3 regions of the Nocardia heshunensis genome follow, and region 2 is predicted to be linked to each of the others. Evidence: riboswitches for the same ligand, from Rfam matches in the RefSeq annotation. Region 2 holds a riboswitch; each other region holds the start of a gene.

Region 1 (6,501 bases), on a different contig from region 2:
TTCGCGCAGCCGGGCATGCCTGCGCAGGCGCTGAGCAGCAGCCAGGGGGAGTTGGCGTCGAAGATGAGGCCCATGGGGGCGAGTACGCGGACCACTTGCTCGGCGGTCCAGTCGTCGAGGTCGGTGAGGACCAGGCTGCGCCAGGGGGTGAGGAAGACGGGGCGTTCGACGGCCGCGATGAATTCGGCGGTGCGGGCGGGGAGGGAGCCGAGGCGGACGCCTGCGCCGAGGGCCACCTTGTCGTCGTCCTGGGTGAGCCAGCCGATCGGAATGTCCTGGCGGGGGGCCACTTCGAGAGGCTCGCCGGAGGCGTCGAGGTCGGTGTGGGCGGTCAGGAGGTGTTCGGTCAGGCGGGTGCCGCCGTCCGGGATTTCGTGCAGTCGCCACTGGCCGTCGCGCAGTTCCAGGAAGCCGTGGGCGGCGGCGAGCATGAGGTCGACCGCGTCGGCGGCGGGGACGCGCACGCCGGTGTCCTTGCCTGCCAACAGGAGTGCGTAGGTGTTCGCGTCGAGGGCGTGCACGCCGATGTCGCCGCCGAGGCCGCTGACGTCGCCGCGGCCGTCGTCGAGGGTGAACAGGACGCGGCCGGGGAGTTCGGCCAGGCGCGGATGCGCGCGCAGGCCCTCGTCGAGAGCCGGGACCAGGGGGTGCACGTCGGTCCAGCCACCGAGGCGGCCGGACAGGGGCGAGGCGATGATGTTGCGGATCCGCTCGTGGGTGGCGCTGGGCAGCAGCCCGGCCTCGGTGAGCCGGTCGGTCAGCGCGGCGGCGTCGCGGACCTGCCGCAGCTGTACGTTTGCGCGTGAGGTGAGTTCGATGTTCCCGTCGCCGAGGTCGACCGCCGCGGCGGCGAGGGACTGCAGCTGTTCGGGGGAGAGGCGGCCGCCGGGTACGCGGATGCGGGCGAGGGGACCGTCGGCTGCTTCGTGCAGGCGCAGCACGCCCGGGCAGGAATCGGGATCGGATCGCGTCATGACGCCTCCAGACTACGGAGGATGCTGAGGTCGAGCATGCGCGGGCTGCACCAGCAGGTCACGGGTACAGCGACCCCGTAGATCACAAGTATCCAAATCTGTAGATATTGCAATCTAAGCATGATTTGCCGGAATGGTCGGTGTGGCTACAAAAAGATTCCGGGGCATTGAGCCCCGGAATCTGTTCGGTGAATCGTTTGATTTGTCCGGCGAATCCGATGAGCCGGGGGTCAGCCGGCCTGGTGGGGTTCGATGGACTTCGGGGCGCCGCGTCGCCGCGCGAAGGCGGGGGAGACTTCCCACGTGTCGTTCATGAGGCTGGGGACATTGTGGTGTTCGACGTGGTCGCGGTGGATGGTGGTGCTCATGATCGTGATGCCGAAGAGGACCGTGGCGGCGCAGATGATGCCGGAGAGCATGGCCCACTGCGTGTGACCGGAGCCGGCGGCCGTGAGGGCCATGGCCAGCGTTGCGAAGGCAACCAGTGCGCAAAAGTATCCCGACCAGGCAGCAAAGCGATTCCGCCTGACCCATCCTGGAGTACGTGGCATACCCGCAGCTTACGGGCGGACCGGTCGGTCTCCCATGTTCTCGGACGAGCCTTAGCCGCACTGTGATCCGAGCGCGCGGCGAGTATCGACCAGGGCGCGTTGCGGGGGCCGCGCACCGGGCGCGATAGCATCGGCGAGCTCGTCGAACGGAAGAAACCGGTGCAATTCCGGTGCGGTCGCGCCACTGTGACAGTCAGACCTTCCGGCGAGCGCCATACCGTGCTGGGCGCGTCACCCGAGGAAGGCCGACACCTGTGATTCTGCTGCTGTCCACGTCCGATACCGATCTGCTGAGCGCGCGCGCCAGCGGCGGCGAGTATCGGCTCGCCAATCCCGCACGGCTGTTGCCGGAGGATCTGCCCGCGCTGCTCAAGGGCGTCGAGCTGGTGATCGTGCGCATTCTCGGCGGCAAACGTGCCTGGGAGACGGGCCTGGAGGCGGTGCGCGCCAGCGGGATTCCGATGGTCGCGCTCGGCGGTGAGATCGCACCGGATGCCGAGCTCATGGAGTGCTCGACGGTGCCGGGCGGCGTGGCCGCGGACGCACACAACTACCTGGCCGCGGGCGGGCCGCGAAACCTGCTGCAGCTGCACAACTTCCTGTCGGACACGGTGCTGCTGACCGGGCACGGGTTCGAGCCGCCGGTGGAGATGCCGAGCTGGGGTGAACTGGAACGGGATTCGCGGGCAGCCGCCGACGACGCCCCGACCGTGGCTGTCGTCTACTACCGCGCCCAGCATCTGGCCGGGAACACCGGCTACATCGACGGGCTGTGCAAGGCCATCGAGGACAAAGGCGCGCGGGCGCTGCCGCTGTACTGCGCCTCGCTCCGTACCGCTGAGCCGGACCTGCTCGCCGCGCTGCGGACCGCCGACGCGCTGGTGGTCACCGTGCTGGCCGCCGGTGGCACCAAGCCCGCGACCGCGTCGGCCGGTGGCGACGACGAGGCGTGGGATGTGGGGGCGCTCGCGGACCTGGATGTGCCGATCCTGCAAGGACTCTGCCTGACCAGTGGCCGGGAGCAGTGGGAGGCCAATGATGACGGCCTGTCGCCGCTGGATGTGGCCACCCAGGTGGCGGTGCCGGAATTCGACGGCCGCATCATCACGGTGCCGTTCTCGTTCAAGGAATTCGACGCCGACGGACTGTCGACCTATGTGCCTGACGCCGAACGCGCGGCGCGAGTGGCGGGTATCGCGGTGCGGTACGCGCGACTGCGCCACATTCCGGTCGAGCGCAAGAAGATCGCGATCGTGCTGTCGGCGTACCCGACCAAGCATGCCCGCATCGGCAATGCCGTCGGCCTGGACACCCCGGCTAGCGCGATCCGGCTGCTCACCGAAATGCGCGCTGCCGGTTACGATCTCGGCGCGGAAGGGGAGATCCCCGGCCTCGAACAGGGCGACGGTGACGCGCTGATTCACGCTCTGATCGCCGCCGGTGGGCAGGACCCGGATTGGCTGAGCGCAGAACAGTTGGAGGGCAACCCGATTCGTATCGGCGCGGGCCTCTACCGGCAGTGGTTCGACACCCTGCCGGAGGATCTGCGCGAGGGTGTCACCGAGGCCTGGGGTGCGGCGCCGGGCGAGCTCTACGTGGACCGCTCGGCCGATCCCGAGGGTGAAATCGTCATCGCCGCACTGCGTTTCGGCAATGTAGTGCTGATCGTGCAGCCGCCGCGCGGATTCGGCGAGAACCCCGTCGCCATCTACCACGACCCGGATCTGCCGCCGAGCCACCACTATCTGGCCGCCTACCGCTGGCTGGCCGCCCCCGAGGGCTTCGCCGCCGACGCGGTCGTGCACCTGGGCAAGCACGGCAACCTGGAATGGCTGCCGGGCAAGACCCTCGGCATGTCGGCCTCCTGTGGCACCGATGCCGCGTTGGGCGATCTGCCGCTCATCTACCCGTTCCTGGTCAACGACCCGGGCGAGGGCACGCAGGCCAAGCGCCGCGCCCACGCCACCCTGGTCGATCACCTGATCCCGCCGATGGCGCGCGCCGAAACCTACGGCGACATCTCGCGTCTGGAGCAGCTGCTCGACGAGCACGCCAATATCTCCGCGCTGGACCCGGCTAAGCTGCCCGCCATCCGCCAGCAGATCTGGACGCTCATGCGGGCGGCCAAGATGGACCACGATCTGGGTCTGGCCGAGCGGCCGGACGAGGACGTGTTCGACGACATGCTGCTGCACGTCGACGGCTGGCTGTGCGAGATCAAGGACGTGCAGATCCGCGACGGCCTGCACATCCTGGGGCAGGCCCCGGCCGGGGAGGCCGAGGTCGATCTGGTGTTGGCCATGCTGCGCGCCCGGCAGTTGTGGGGCGGCGAGGTCAATGTGCCGGGTCTGCGAGAAGCATTGGGGCTCAGCGAAGCCGGGGACGAGTCGCGCGAGCGGGTGGACGCGTTCGAGAAGCTGGCGCGTGAGCTGGTGCTGACCATGCAGGAGGTCGACTGGGACGTCGACTCCATCGACGCGGTCACCGAGACCATGCTCGGCGGGGAACTCGCCGAGGCCGCCGGGCTCACCGACATTGAAGGCCCGCTGACCGAGGTGCGTCGGGTGCTGGGCTTCGCGGCCACCGAGGTGGTGCCGCGGCTGCGGCAGACCGGGGTCGAGATCTCGCGCATCCTGCACGCGCTCAACGGCGGATTCATTCCGGCCGGGCCGAGTGGTTCGCCGCTGCGCGGGCTGATCAATGTGTTGCCGACCGGGCGCAACTTCTACTCGGTCGATCCCAAGGCGGTGCCGTCGCGGCTGGCGTGGGAAACCGGTCAAGCCATGGCGGATTCGCTGCTGGAGCGGTACCTGGTCGATCACGGCGAGTACCCGCGCTCGGTGGGCCTGTCGGTGTGGGGCACCTCGGCTATGCGGACCTCCGGCGACGATATCGCCGAAGTCTTCGCGCTGCTGGGTGTGCGGCCGGTGTGGGATGAGGCCAGCCGCCGCGTCACCCGGCTCGAGGCGATCTCCCTGGAGGAGCTGGGCCGCCCGCGCATCGATGTGACCGTGCGCATCAGCGGCTTCTTCCGTGATGCCTTCCCGCACGTGCTCGCGTTGCTCGATGATGCGGTGCGCCTGGTCGCCGAGCTCGACGAGCCCGCCGAATCCAACTACGTGCGCGCGCACGCCCAGGCGGACCTCGCCGAGCACGGCGACGAACGTCGCGCCACCACAAGGATTTTCGGCTCCAAGCCCGGCACCTACGGTGCGGGTCTGCTGCAGCTCATCGACTCCAAGAGCTGGCGCACCGACGACGATCTGGCGCAGGTGTACACGGCCTGGGGCGGTTTCGCCTACGGCCGCGACCTCGACGGCGCGCCCGCGGCCGACGATATGCGCACCGCCTACCGGCGAATCGCGGTGGCGGCCAAGAACACCGACACCCGCGAGCACGACATCGCCGACTCCGACGACTATTTCCAGTACCACGGCGGCATGGTGGCCGCGGTGCGCGCGCTCACCGGCAAGAACCCCGAGGCGTACATCGGCGACAGCACCCGCCCGGACGCGGTGCGCACCCGCACCCTCTCGGAGGAGACCACCCGGGTGTTCCGGGCGCGGGTGATCAACCCGCGTTGGCTCGAGGCCATGCGCCGCCACGGCTACAAGGGCGCGTTCGAAATGGCCGCCACCGTCGACTATCTGTTCGGCTACGACGCCACCACCAATGTGGTCGCGGACTGGATGTACGAAAAGCTCGCCGAGTCCTACGTTTTCGACGAGACCAATCGGAAGTTCATGGAGCAGTCGAATCCGTGGGCGCTGCACGGTATTGCGGAGCGTTTGCTGGAGGCGGCGGAACGGAAACTCTGGGAGGCGCCCGAATCTGAAACACTGGATCGGCTGCGGCAGGTCTATCTGGAGACCGAAGGCGAACTGGAGTAATCGAATTCGGCCGGTCCACCGGCCGGCGCGGCGTGTCGGGGTGACGCGCAGGACAAAGGCGGACAACCCCGGCACCTGGGTCTTCCCTGTTCAGGATTCTGAGAGCATCATAAGAATGTCCCGGCGTCGTACTCGGGGAGACGTCGGGTCACCCGTGATCGTCGAATGGCGTTATCGGGTCCGATAATTCGATGTGGGAATTCCCCGATTCGCCGCGCCCTCGCGTCCGCGAATTCGAGTTGCAGTGTTCGGGCGGATCTCTCGGGATTCGCCTGCTCGACCCTGCGGTGAATCGGCTCTTCGATTGCAGGGAAAAATCATGAGAATTGCCAAGATCGCCGCTACCGCTTTACTTTCCGTCGCCGCACTGTGTGTCGCCTCGGTGACCGCACACGGCGAACCCGCCGTCGCGCAACCGGGAATCACCGGGGTGGATCGGGGTGTCGACTACTCCGTCTCGCTGGCTCCCGACCGCTCGGCGGTCACCACCACGCTCACGGCGGGGCATTTCGAGCTCACCGGGGCCGCGGTGAACATCATCGCGCCCTCCGGTGAGGTCATCGCCTCGCTACCGCTCACCTATCAAGCCGCCGACCGCACCCTCACCGTCGTGCCGGAGGTGAACGCGGCCGCCACGCAACTGACCGTGCGGCCGTCGGATCCGGCCGATATCGCTGCACCCAACGGTGATGTCGCGGCGTTGCAGAATGTGGCCAATGCCGGGTCGATCGTGGCCGGCGCGCTCATCGGCTGCATCGTCGGCATCGTGATCGGGATCTGGTTCTTCCTCGTCGGCGCAATCGTCGGCTGTGGTGTCGGCGGTCTGCTGGGCGCCATTATCGCCGGGGATCAGCCCTAGACCCGCGCAAGGGCACGCCCGCCGCCGGACCGGTCCCCGTCGGTTCGGCGGCCGGGTCGTGTCCGAAAACTGTTATGCGGGAGCGATTTCGATGCCGATGGTGCCGCTGTCGCCGCGCCGCAGCTTACTGCCGAGGAGAACCAGCCAGCCCTGAATTCCGTAGCGGCGCTTGATCAGATTGCGCACCCGCTCGCTGCCGGAAGCGTCGAGGATCAGCGCCGATCCCT
Region 2 (6,501 bases):
GCGAAACGCAGGATCAGCCGGAACCAGGCGTAGAGGCGCGCGTAGTTCGGGCGCGCGCGATCCAGTGCCGACCAGACGGCGGTGATCGGCACCGCGACCAGCAGCCAGGTGAACGCCGCTACCCAATTCGCCGCGGTATCACCGCTTCCCGTGGCGGCCCAGCTGATCCGGGTGTCGAAGACGTGCTCGCCGATCCAGTCGGTCAGCGGATGCAGTCCGGTCCATTCGGCGACATCCAGCACGGTCTGCGTCGGCACCCCGAGCGAACGCAGCAGTGCGTGGCACACCAGCACCCCGGCCATGCCGACCCCGAGCACCACGAATCCGTAGCGAAAAGCCATGCGGAGCAGCGGATTCCAGCGCTGCTCCGGGGACTCGCCCGACTCCTCGGCCGTCTGGACGACCAACTCCGCAACCACGCCGTTCCCTCCGTCACCGCCACAAAATCCTTGCGGCGGTGAACGTTAGGGCTGGGCTCGGTGGTCCGGTACCCGGCAAATCTCTTGCCCCCGCGGCCGGTGGCACCACCCTCGGTGCCCACGGAATCGGGGCGTCAGCGGCGCTTGGAGCGGGCGAAGCGACGCATGATCGGGAGGTCCACCCAGTGGTAGAGCACCGCGGCCAGAGCGATCGAGACGGCCATGCACAGCAGCGAGAAGCCCGCCCAGCCGAGAATGCCGAACTCCCTGCCGCCGATCAGGTATCGGGTGACCACGACCATGACGGGGAACTGGATGAGATAGAAGGCGAAGGACACATTGCCCAGCCACACCACGCGCGGATGGGAGCTGATGCCGCGGATTCCGGCCAGATCACGGGTCGCCATGGTGGCGACCACCGCGGTCATCGGGGCGAGCATCAGCGCCGACATCTTGAAGTTCACCGGCACCACCCAGGTCGCCGCGTACGAGATGGTCAACGCGATCAGCGGCCAGGTGAGTTTGGTGTTGCGCCACCGGCCTTCGACCACCATGCGGGCGGCCAGCACGCCGAGGAAGAACTCCGGCAGGCGCGAGAGCGGGAAGGTGTAGCTCAGCCAGTACGAGCGCGCCACCGGGATGTCGGGCTGCTGGAACCAGGCCGGGGAGGCGTGCAGTTCGTAGTGCGGCGAGACGCTGCCGGGGACCAGGCGCGGGGCGAACGCGTTCGCGATGCGCGAGGAGGAGAACGCCTCCGACAGGCTCGACGGGCCGTTCACGAACAGGAAGTAGGAGGTGTGCAGGGCGAGGATGCCCAGCATGATCAGACCGGCGGCCAGCATCAGCCGGTGCGTCGGGATGCGCATCACCAGCGGCAGCACCAGCGGAAAGCTGAAGTAGAACAGCACTTCCGCGGCCAGCGACCAGGACGGGACGTTCAAGCCACCGACCGTCGTCCACTTCGGCACCCAGGTGTGCACCAGCAGCAGGTTCGGCACCCACACCACCAGGCGGTGCAGCGGCACGCTCGCGGCCACGATGAACGCGGCGGCGCCCAGCAGATGCGTCGGCCAGATCTTCAACACGCGACGGCGGTAGAAGTCGCGCTTCAACATGCCCGGCCGGAACGACCAGTAGATGATGAACCCGGACAGCACGAAGAAGAATGTGACGCCCGCGGCCCCGAGCTGCATCGGGATCCACTCGTGGATGTGGCGGAACAGCTCCGACTTCTGGAACGGGTAGACCGGCAGGAACACCAGGGCGTGCAGGACGAAGACCGCGAACGCCGCCCACCAGCGGCCGCCGGTCAGCGACGGCAGCGCGGGGCGACCCCGCGAAGCGCGCTCGGTGTCGACGGGCTTGTCGACGACCGGTCTCGGGGTGACCGTCAGCACCGGCGAGATCGGCTGGGCAGCACTGGCTTCCGCGGCATCCGGCGCGCGGGTCCCGGGCATGACTTCGGGTGGACGGGTCATCGTGCGTACCTCTCGTACAGTGCATTGGCGATCACCGCGTCGCCCTGGGGTGCCGGGTGGAAGGGCAGGCCCGCGAGATTGATCTGCGGGTCGAACACCCCGTTGACCCACTGCTGCGGTGTGCACAGTCCGTGTCCGGCGGTGAGCGCGCGGGAGTCGAGGAAGTCGACCTGCGCCGTGGCGGCCGCCTCGCGTTCCGCCTGGTCCATCCGGTTGAAGTACTCGACGACCGTGCGGCCCTTGGGCTGGATGAAGCCCAGTCCGGCGAGGTCGACGCAGATGGCGTCCGCGTCGGGCCGGAACAGCTCCGGGTAGCCGACGATGACGATGCGCGCGGCGGGCGCGTAGTACCGGATGTAGGTCAGCACCTTGCTGATGCGCGCGGCGTATTCGGCGCCGGTGATGGTGCGCGGGTCGGCCATTCGGCCCTCGGTGACCGCGTCGGGGCCGCAGCCGCCGGTGACGTCGTAGAAGCAGCCCTCGGTCGACTGCCACGGGGACAGTTCCGATCCGGCCCACTGGTCGTTGAAGCCGAACTGCAGCGTGACCAGTTTGGTGTCGGGTCCGAACGCGCCCGCCTTGGCGGCATTGGCGGCCTGGACGGTCAGCGTGTAACCGTCGCCGCCCGCGATGGCCGCGCCGGGACAGGACTGGTTCCAGACCTGGTCGCTGTCCTCGGACAGGCCCATCAGCGCGGTCAGCTGCACCGGCCAGGCGGTGTCGCCGTGATCGCACTTCTTCTCGTTGGAGAACGGAGTCCAGCCGTTGGCCGAGAACGAATCACCCAGGATGACAAGTGTTTTGCCGGCCGGGGCCGGATCCTTGCCGGTGGCGGTCGAATCGGCGTGCGCGCCCGCGGTTCCCGTCATGGCCGCTGCGATGGCCACGACCGCGGCGCACAGCGAAGCCGATGCGCCTGGGAAACGGAACTTCATGAAACCCTCGAATCGCAAATTGAACAGTGAGTCTTTCAGTTTTGCGCGGAGTGTACAGAGACGAGTAGTGCGTGCGACGCGAGATCCGTTGCGGCGGATCAGCGTCCAAATCGGTCGAAGACGGCATTGGCAACGACGGCGTCACCCTGACTCGACGGATGGAACGGCAGGCCGTCGATATCGGTGTGCAGGTCGAAGACCCCGTTCAACCACGGCTGCGACGAGCAGAGACCGTGGCCGGTGGTGAGCGCGCGGGCATCGAGGAAATCGATACCCAGCAGCTGAGCCGCTTCGCTCTGCGCCTGTTGGATGCGGTCGAGGTACTCCACCACCGCGCGGCCGCGCGGATTGACGAAGGGCGCGACCCCGAGGATGTTCAGGCAGACCGTGCTGCTGCCGGGCGTGAAAAGCTCCGGGTACCCAACGAAGACGATGCGCGCGTTCGGCGCGTAGTACTTGATGTAGGTGACCACATTGCTCATGCGCTTGGCCATCAACGCACCGGAGACACCGTTGTAGTCGGTCATCCGGCCCTGGTCGACCGCGTCCGGATCACAGCCGTCGACGAGGTTGAACACGCAGCCCTGCAACGAATTCCACAGCGTCTGATCGGACTTGCCCCACTTGTCGTTGAGTCCGAACTGCAGTGTCACCAGCTTGGTGTTCGGGCCGAAAGCGCCCTCCTTGTCCGCCCGCTGCGCCTGCTGGGCCATGGTCCAGCCGGGGCCGCTGTCGATCGACGCGCCCGGACACGACGGGTCGTCCACCGCGTCGGTTCCGAACACGCCCATGAGCTTGGCCAGCTGCACCGGCCAGGCCGTGCGGCCGTGCAGGTTGCAGTCGTCCCGGCCCGTGAAGTGGTCCCACTCGTTCGCGGAGAACGAATCACCCAGCACCACAAGTTCTTTACCGGCGGGGGCCGGATCGGCCCCCGCACCGCCCGCGGCCGTCACCGACGCCGCGAGCGCCACCGCGGTGACACACAACCACCGCACACTGTTGCCCAGCACTACGCGTCCGCTCAGTACCCGGCGCGCGGCTCGAATCCGGGCGCGTCCAAGGTCGGCGGCGCGGCGGGCTTGGGGGCCTGGGTCTGCGGCGCGGGCTTGGGCGCGGCCGGCTGCGGCGCGACCTGGGCGGGCTCCGGCGCGGGCGCGGCCGGTTCGGTGACGGCCGGCTGCGCGGCGGGCGCTTCCGTGGTCGGGGCCGGGGCCGCGGTGGTCGGGGCGGGAGCCACGGTGGTGGGGGCGGGCGCGACGGTGGTGCTCACGACCGCGGAGGTGGTGCCGCCCTGCGAACCGTCCGATGACTTGTCACTGCCGCATCCGGTTGCCCCCGCGAGCACTATCGCCCCGCCGATCACAGCTGCCGCGGCACGCACGACGAAAACCCCCGGTGTAGCAGACTTCATGAATACCTCGCCTCTGAACTGAAGTGCCATCTGTTCACTTCAGCGGGGAGTGTATTCAACCCGCCCGGCCCAGCCGTACCGATTCGGAAAACTGCCCCGAATCTTCTGGGCATTCGCGGCGATTCCGCTGGTCAGCGCCGCTACGCCGGGTGGAACCTGTCCCAAATGCCGGACACCGAGGCCCCGCACCGACTCCATCGAACAAGATTGAGAACCGTCCCGGGGCAAAACGCCCGATTCCATACCGTGGACGCGCGTTTGACCTGTTTGTTCGTGGTTTCGTATCTTTATGTGATCGGCGATTCGTGGAATCCGGTGAGAGTCCGGAACGGTCGCGCCACTGTGAGCACCCCTCGGGTGTGAGTCAGACCCCGGCCGCCGAGATGTTTTATCGGCCGAGGGGCGCGAATACCCCTCCCACACTAGGAGTTCCCGTGGCGACGTCTTACGCCCCCCGTTCCGGTCTCGGAGCAGTCTCCCTCTCCATCCCCACCCCCGTGTGGCTGATCGGCACCACCCTGCTGGCACTGCTGGCGATCTACTTCATCGGCATCGACCAAGGTGCTGTCTCGATCTTCGGCAGCGACATGCACGTGCACGAATTCGTCCACGACGGTCGCCACTTCCTCGGATTCCCCTGCCACTAGCCCCGGGAATCGAGTCAGCACAATGGAAAAACGAATCATCGGCCGTGGCGTCCTGTTGGGCGCACTCGGCGGACTTCTGGCATTCATTTTCGCCCGGATCCTGGCGGAACCGATCATCAACCGGGCCATCGACTACGAGTCCGGGCGCGACGACGCCCAGATGGCGTTGGACAAGGCCGCCGGAAAACCCATGGGAGACATGGGACCCGACATCTTCACCCGCTCCCAGCAGCAGAACCTCGGCCTGCCCTTCGGCATGATCCTGTTCGGCGCGGCCCTGGGCGCGCTGTTCGCTGTCGTCTACTACCTGGCCATGCGCCGGGTCGGGAAGATCACCGCCCGCAATCTGGCGTTGCTGGTGGCGGGCGGCATGTTCCTCACGCTGTACGCGGTGCCGTTCCTGAAGTACCCGGCCAACCCGCCCTCGATCGGGCATCCGGACACCATCAAGGAACGCACCGGGTTGTACGTCCTGATGATCGTGCTCAGCGTCGGCTTCCTGCTCGCCGCCATCTGGCTGGGTCGCAAACTCGCGGCACGCCTGGGCAACTGGACCGCGAGCATCGCCGGGGCGCTGGCATTCGCCGTGGCCATGGGCGTCGTCATGCTGATCCTCCCGTCGCTGGGACACCTCTCGGCCAACAAGTCGTTCGGCGACTTCGACACCGAAACCCCCCAGCCCCTGAAGGATCCGTCCGGCACCATCGTCTACCCGGGCTTCCCCGCCGACGACCTCTACCACTTCCGCCTCTACTCCTTTGCCGCCCAAGCCATCCTGTGGCTCGTGATCGGCGTCGGCTTCGCCTGGCTGGCCCCCCGCCTGCTCGGCGACCGCACGACCTCGTCCACCCCGACCGCGGCATGAGCACGGTCACCCGCCTCACCCTGATCACCCACGCGATCACCGACGCCGTCCAGTCCGCCCGCTTCCCCGCCGACGAACCGCTCACCCCCCAGGGTGAGCGTTCGGCCGCGGCCGCGGGCGGCCTGCCCGGCCTCGACCCGACCCTGATTCTTTGCGCCCCCGAGACCCGCACCGCACAAACAGCAAATGCCCTCGGCCTCAACGGAACCCCCGAACCCGCACTCCGCGACCTGGACTGCGGCGACTGGTCCGGCAAGTCCATGGAAGACCTCGCCCCCGAACAGCTGATGTCCTGGCTGACCGACCCAGCCCACCGCTCCCACGGCGGCGAATCCATCACCGACCTCCTCCCCCGCGTCCGCACCTGGCTCGACGACTTGGCCGGATCCGGCGACCGCATCCTCGCCATCACCCACCCCGCCATAGTCCGAGCGGCAGTCTTGAGCACCTTGAACGCACCCCCAGAATCCTTCTGGCGCATAGACATCCCCCCACTAACCGCCACCACCCTCCACCACAGACCCCCCGCCTGGACCCTCCGCACCACCGCCCATCCACTGAACGATTGATACAAAGCTGACGACGAGCAGAATTACGAAACGGTGGCTGGCGGGACGTCGACGATGAAAGATCAGGAGCATGCGAATCTTCATGCTTCCGATTGCCGTTGGGGCGACCATGATCTTCTTCGCTCCTACTGCGGCTGCTGATTACTCACTCGACAGTGTTTCGGTTTCTGCGCCCAC
Region 3 (6,501 bases), on a different contig from region 2:
AGTGATTGGCTATTCTGCGCAGCCGCAGGGGGTTGCGACAGCACGTCGATGCCGATCAGGACCGCGGAGCCGGCAGGTCGTCGTGTTGGGCGGCGGCGGGTCGGCACGAGCTGCGGGTGGCGGAGGTGGGGTCCGCCGCCCGCAGCTCGAGTAATTCCGCAAGTCGCAGGGCCCCGACCGACCGTGTCCGAATTCAGCTAGGCTCGCCGCTAGTGACTCAGTTCACTCTCCAGTAGGTACATGCAAGGAGCGGTTGGGAAATGTTGAGCACCATGCAGGACGAGCAGCTGTCACTCGCGACGCTGCTGCGCTACGCCTCCACCTTCCAGGGCGACAGCCATGTCTCCACCTGGACCGGCGACGGCGTGCGCACCCAGACCTATCGCGAGATCGGCCAGGATGCGGCCCGCCTCGCCAATGCCCTGCGTGACCTGGGCATCGGCGTCGGCGATCGGGTCGGCACGTTCATGTGGAACAACAACGAGCACATGGTCGCCTACATCGCGGTGCCCGCGATGGGCGCGGTGCTGCACGCACTCAATATCCGGTTGTTCCCCGAGCAGCTGGTGTACGTGGCCAACCACGCCGAGGACCAGGTGGTCATCGTGGACGGCTCGCTGGTACCGATGTTCAACCAGTACCTGCCGAATCTGAAGACGGTGCGCCACGTCATCGTCGCCAACGGGGATGTCGCGACCGTGACCGCGCCCGAGGGCGTCACCGTGCACGCGTACGCGGAACTGCTTGCCGCGCAATCGGACAGCTATGACTTCCCGGTCATCGACGAGCGGTCGGCGGCGGGCATGTGCTACACCTCCGGCACCACCGGCGACCCCAAGGGCGTTGTCTACTCGCACCGTTCCAATTGGCTGCACGCCATGCAGGTGATCTCCCCCAACGGCATGGGCTTCACTGCCGCGGACACCGTGCTGGCCATCGTGCCGCTGTTCCACGCCAATGCCTGGGGCATCCCGTACGCGGCGCTCATGTCGGGCGCGAATGTGCTGATGCCCGACCGCTTCCTGCAGCCCGCCCCGCTGCTGCAGATGATGGAGCAGGAGAAGCCGACCTTCGCCGCCGCCGTGCCCACCATCTGGGGCGGCGTGCTGGCCGCGTTGCAGGCGCAGCCGCAGGACATCTCGTACCTGCGTACGTGTGTGGTCGGTGGTGCCGCGGTGCCGCCGTCGATGATGCGGGCCTTCGAAGAGCTTCACCATGTGAAGCTGCTGCACGCGTGGGGCATGACCGAGACCTCGCCGCTGGGTTCGGTCGGCCACCCGCCGGCCGGGGCCGAGGGCGAGGAGGCGTGGGCCTACCGCTACACGCAGGGCCGTTTCCCCGCCGGTGTGCAGGCCCGACTGGTCGGCGACGACGGCAGCGTGCTGCCCAACGACGGAGAAGCGCTGGGCGAGCTGGAGGTTCGCGGACCCTGGATCACCGGGTCGTACTACTCCCCCACCGGTGCCGAGGTCGATCCCGACAAGTTCGACAACGGCTGGCTGCGCACCGGCGATGTCGGCAAGATCAGCCCGAACGGCTATCTGACCCTGGTGGACCGGTCCAAGGACGTGATCAAGTCCGGCGGCGAATGGATTTCGTCGGTGGACCTGGAGAACGCCGTGGTCGGGCATCCGGCCGTCGCGGAGGCCGCGGTCATCGGCATCCCGGACGCGAAGTGGGACGAGCGGCCGCTGGTCGCGGTCGTGCTGGTGGAAGGCTCCGAGGCGAAACCCGAAGAGCTGCGCGACTTCCTGGCCCCCAAGTTCGCCAAGTGGCAGCTGCCGGAGCACTGGACCTTCATCGCGGAAGTGCCCAAGACCAGCGTCGGCAAGTTCGACAAGAAGCGGCTGCGCGCCCAGCACGCGGACGGCAGCCTGACCGTCATCACGCTGGGCTGAGCCCGGCTGTCCGCAACACCACGGCGGCCCTTACTGTGAGGGCTGCCGTGGTGTTCGGGAAGCCGGTGTAATTCCGGCACGGCCCTCGCCACTGTGATCGGTTAGTCGGTGCGTCGTCCTGTCCTCGCGGGCAGGGGTCACGGGATCTCGGTCCCGGAAGGCCAGGCGCGCCGGTGTTCGACCCGTCAGCCAGGAGACCGGCCACGGCACCGTTGAACCGTTCCACGAGGTGCTGGAAGGCTGCTCTGTGTCTGTACCCAACCCTGTTCCCGCGCTGCGCTGGGAACGCCGCGACTGGCTCCGCACCGGCGGACTGCTCGCAACCATCGCCGTCATGCACGTGGTGGCATTCGGGATTCTGTTCGCGTTGGTGCTGCCCGCGCACTACACCGTCGGCACCCAGGTGTTCGGGGTCGGGCTGGGCGTCACCGCGTACACCCTCGGCATGCGGCACGCCTTCGATGCCGACCACATCGCGGCCATCGACAACACCACCCGCAAGCTGATGGCCGACGGGAAACGTCCGGTGTCCGTGGGCTTCTGGTTCGCGCTCGGGCACTCGACCGTGGTGGTGCTGCTGGCGGTGGGCATCGCGGCCGGGGCGCGGTTCGCGACCACGCTGGCCGATGACGACTCCGCGACCCGCAAGGATCTCGGCCTGGTTGCCACGCTCAGCTCGGGCAGCTTCCTGTATCTGATCGCGGCGCTGAACCTGGTGGCGCTGGCCGGGATCTGGCGGGTGTTCAAGGCCATGCGCTCCGGTCAGTTCGATGAGCACGAGCTCGAAAAGCACCTGGACAGCCGGGGTTTCATCAATCGGATCCTGGGGCGGCTGACCCGTTCCATCACCCGGCCGGGGCAGATGTATCCGATCGGGCTGCTGTTCGGGATCGGCTTCGACACCGCCACCGAGGTCACGCTGATGGTGATGGCCGGGTCCGGGGCGGCCGCGGGACTGCCCTGGTACGCGATCATCTGCCTGCCGCTGCTGTTCGCCTCCGGCATGAGCCTGTTCGACACGCTCGACGGGACTTTCATGAATTTCGCCTACCACTGGGCGTTCTCGAATCCGGTGCGCAAGGTGTACTACAACCTGACCATCACCGGGCTCTCGATCGCGGTGGCGTTCCTCATCGGCACCATCGAACTGGTCGGCGTGCTGCACAGCAAGCTGGATCTCACCGACCCGGTCACCGCGTGGATCGCCGGGATCGACCTCAACAATGTGGGATTCGTGATCGTCGGCCTGTTCGTCGCGGTGTGGGCGATCGCGCTGCTCTACTGGCGGCTGGCGAAGGTCGAGACCCGCTGGTCCTTGACCGCCGAAAGGCCGTAGAGCACCGGGATGATCGGGGCCGGCGGCGGCAGCCGCCACCAGCCGTCGGCGGTCTGCACCATGCCGGGCCAGCGCGGCCAGGGCAGTGTCTCGGATTCGGTGAGGCCGGTGATGGACAGTCCGGCCGACAGCAGGGCGTTGATGACCTCGCCGAGGCCGTGCCGCCATTCGTAGGCGGTGGTGTCGGTGGTGAGGTCCGGGCCGTCGGTGTAGGTGTGGGTGCTGTCGCGACGTTGTGGGCCGCGGCCGGACAGGTAATCGTCGTGCAGCAGTAGCTGATCCGGGTCCACGCCGGGCGGCGGGGTGGGGCCCAGGGCGTGCAGCAGAGGGTGGAATTCGACCAGGTAGAGCAGGCCGCCGGGGCGCAGCAGGTCGGCGATCACCTGCGCCCAGCGGGTCAGCTCCGGCAGGTAGCAGAGCGCGCCCTTGCCGGTGTAGACGATGTCGAACTGCTTGCTGGGCAAGGCTGTTCGAGCGTCGTAGACGTCGGCACAGACGTATTCGACTGTGTCCCCGGCCAATTCGCGGGCGTGCTTGATCGACTCCGCCGAGAAGTCCAGGCCGACCGCGCGGGCCCCGCGCCGCGCGAACTCCACCGTCTCCGTGCCCAGATGGCATTGCAGGTGCAGGATGTCGCGGTCGCGGACCTCGCCGAGGGTCTCCCACTCGAAGGGCGCGAACCAGTAGCCGGAATCCCGGTCCCGATAGAACCGGCTGGCGGCGTGAATTCCCGCGCGGGCGTCCCAGTTTCGCCTGTTCACCGACAAAGGATCGATGGTCACGCCGCCCATCGTAGGACTCAGAACAGCGACTGGCTCTCGGCGGCGATGACGAAGCCGTGGCCGTCCACGGTGCAGCGGACGCCGGAGGTCATGGATTCGCAGATGACGCCGCGCACGCCGATGGTCTGGCCGTATTCCAGGATCTTGCCGCCGCCCTCGTGATTGCCGGGGGCGGTCGAACCGTCGGTGGGCGGGCCGACGAAGACGCCCTGGTTCAGGCAGACGAATTGCGGCTTGCCGTTCTGGAAGCTGGCGGCCACCTCGTGCGCGGGGTTGTTGGCGCAGTCCAGGCCCGCGGGGATGACGGTGGCGTTCTTCAGCTGGCAGCCGACGGTGTGCAGGTCGTCGACGTAGATGCCGCATTTGATGTTCTTGCTGGGCGACTGGAAGTAGTAGTGGCCCTGGGCTTCGAAGTCGCGGGCGTCGACGTTCACGTCGTCGCGGTTGGGGAGGGTGGTGGTCTTGGCTGCGGTGGTGGGCGGGGTGCCGCCCTGGGCAGGCTGGGTCACCTGAGCAGGCTGGGTGGTCGGTGCCGCGCCGGGGGTGCTGGTGTTCGGGTCGCAACCCGACAGGGCGCCGACGAGTAGCAGGGCCGCCGCGGTGGCAAGGAACGCACGCATGATCACATCGCTTTCAGTCATCGGGAATGGCCGGCAATTCGATTCGCCCACAAGAACATTCGCGCGAAGCATGCAAATCGTTAGCTTGCACAAGAGCCCATGGTTCCTCGGGCTTGACGGCTCGAGCATATCCACAGGGTTTTCGCCGAGACCGGAAGCGAGCGTCGGCCTAGGCTGAGGGCCATGACGCCGCTGCAGCGCTATATCGCGGAGGAAATCGCCACCGACCACGCGGAGGGCCTGTTCAGCCGCCGGGAAGCCTTGCGACGACTGGGCCTGATGGGCATCGGCACACCCGCGGCGGTCGCGCTGCTGGCGGCCTGCGGGGAATCGGCCAAGCAAGCCGCGCCGAGTACGACGGCAGCGCCTTCCGCGTCACCGTCGGCTCCGCCACCCGGGAAGGCGACAGCGGTGCCGTCCACCGCGATCACCCTGCCCGGCCCCGACGGCCGCACCTTGCAGGCGGCGTGGGCGCAGGCGTCCGCACCCAAGGGTGGCGTGCTGGTGATCCACGAGAACAAGGGTCTCACCGACCACATCCGTTCCATCACAGGCCGTTTCGCCGGTGTCGGCTATTCCGCACTGGCCGTCGACCTGCTCTCCGAGGAGGGCGGCACCGCCACCTTCACCGACGACGCCGCCGCGACCGCAGCGCTGAGCAAGATCCCCAACGACCGCTTCGTCGCCGACCTGCGCGCGGGCCTGGCCGAACTCGGTCGCCGCGTCCCCGGAAAGAAGCTGGGCGCCACCGGTTTCTGCTTCGGCGGCGGCCTCACCTGGTTGCTGCTCACCTCCGCCACCCCGGAGCTCGCCGCCGCCACCCCGTTCTACGGCCCCTTCCCCGACGGCGGCCAGTTCACCGGTTCCAAGGCCGCGGTCCTGGCCGTCTACGGCGCCCTCGACACGCGCGTGGACGCCACCCGCGCCGCCGCCGAATCCGCCCTCGACCAGGCACACCTCCCCCACGACACCTACGTCGCCGACAACGCCGACCACGCCTTCTTCAACGACACCGGCGCCCGCTACCAGCCAACCGCCGCCGCCGAAGCCTGGAAGCGCGTAATCGACTGGTACGGAAAGTATCTGGCCTGAGCCCCTAACCCAGCCACGGACTGTGCCGCTGCTCCCGATAATGCTCGAGCCGTAACCGAACCGTCGGATGCACCGGCAAACCCGCCAATTCCTCCAGGGAAAGAAACCGAACCTCGGTCGACTCGTGCGAAACCCGAATCTCGCCACCCACCACCCGGCCGCGGTAAACGATCGCGAACTCCTGCCGGACCTCGCCATCCGAGTACTCGATGACATGCTCTGGGTCGGTATAAATTCCGAGCAGCCCGGTGATCTCGATATCCAGCCCGGTCTCCTCGTGAGTCTCCCGGATCACACACTGCTCCAGGGTCTCCCCAACCTCCATGATCCCGCCGGGCAACGACCAATTCCCCGAGTCGCCTCGCCGCTGCATCAACACCCGGCCGCCCGCGTCCACGACCAGCGCCGACCCGCCGGGCTTGAGCGAGTTCGGCTTGGGTGCGTTGGGGTCTCGGTAGTAGTCACGGCGTGTGCCCATGGCCGAATCCTTGCGTTGTCGTGTACGGAGTGGTCGTGCCCCATAGTTGCTCGAACTGGTCTGCAAATGACTCGAATATGCCGTGCGGAGACAACCTTCGCAGGTATAGCGCAGTGTGTTGATAACCCCTGGCCCGAAACAGGTACGGGGTGACGATCATCTCCGAGTCGAACCGAAACACCGAGTTGTACAGGTGCGTCGCGTGAAGTCCCACAGAACACCCCGGAGTGCTGGCCAAGGGTCCCAGCATGGACAGCGCATTGCGTATCCGGCCCGCTAGCGTTCCTCCCATCTG

The links. Region 2 has a riboswitch for cobalamin ahead of ACYVN4_RS02970 (CbtB domain-containing protein). Riboswitches for the same ligand answer to the same signal wherever they lie in the genome.
Region 1: it holds a riboswitch for cobalamin, as region 2 does, so the genes downstream of both, cobN (cobaltochelatase subunit CobN) here and ACYVN4_RS02970 (CbtB domain-containing protein) in region 2, are expected to answer to the same signal.
Region 3: it holds a riboswitch for cobalamin, as region 2 does, so the genes downstream of both, nicT (Nickel transporter NicT) here and ACYVN4_RS02970 (CbtB domain-containing protein) in region 2, are expected to answer to the same signal.

What each region holds. Positions count from the first base shown of each region.
Region 1 is NZ_BAAGTC010000007.1:209,407-215,907, forward strand. Features, by position in the region: gene cobG (precorrin-3B synthase) at 1-974, opposite strand, end outside; gene ACYVN4_RS24010 (hypothetical protein) at 1,205-1,435, opposite strand; adenosylcobalamin-variant (AdoCbl-variant) riboswitch at 1,665-1,734, shown strand; gene cobN (cobaltochelatase subunit CobN) at 1,780-5,415, shown strand; gene ACYVN4_RS24020 (hypothetical protein) at 5,735-6,274, shown strand; gene ACYVN4_RS24025 (PPOX class F420-dependent oxidoreductase) at 6,347-6,501, opposite strand, start outside.
Region 2 is NZ_BAAGTC010000002.1:620,366-626,866, reverse strand. Features, by position in the region: gene ACYVN4_RS02995 (DoxX family protein) at 1-419, opposite strand, end outside; gene ACYVN4_RS02990 (acyltransferase family protein) at 554-1,897, opposite strand; gene ACYVN4_RS02985 (SGNH/GDSL hydrolase family protein) at 1,894-2,832, opposite strand; gene ACYVN4_RS02980 (SGNH/GDSL hydrolase family protein) at 2,931-3,842, opposite strand; gene ACYVN4_RS02975 (hypothetical protein) at 3,854-4,243, opposite strand; cobalamin riboswitch at 4,501-4,637, shown strand; gene ACYVN4_RS02970 (CbtB domain-containing protein) at 4,678-4,890, shown strand; gene ACYVN4_RS02965 (CbtA family protein) at 4,913-5,755, shown strand; gene ACYVN4_RS02960 (histidine phosphatase family protein) at 5,752-6,324, shown strand; gene ACYVN4_RS02955 (hypothetical protein) at 6,395-6,501, shown strand, end outside.
Region 3 is NZ_BAAGTC010000024.1:16,104-22,604, forward strand. Features, by position in the region: gene ACYVN4_RS39060 (long-chain fatty acid--CoA ligase) at 261-1,898, shown strand; cobalamin riboswitch at 1,930-2,118, shown strand; gene nicT (Nickel transporter NicT) at 2,146-3,234, shown strand; gene ACYVN4_RS39070 (class I SAM-dependent methyltransferase) at 3,177-4,025, opposite strand; gene ACYVN4_RS39075 (DUF6636 domain-containing protein) at 4,034-4,636, opposite strand; gene ACYVN4_RS39080 (dienelactone hydrolase family protein) at 4,820-5,728, shown strand; gene ACYVN4_RS39085 (NUDIX domain-containing protein) at 5,733-6,206, opposite strand; gene ACYVN4_RS39090 (hypothetical protein) at 6,190-6,501, opposite strand, start outside.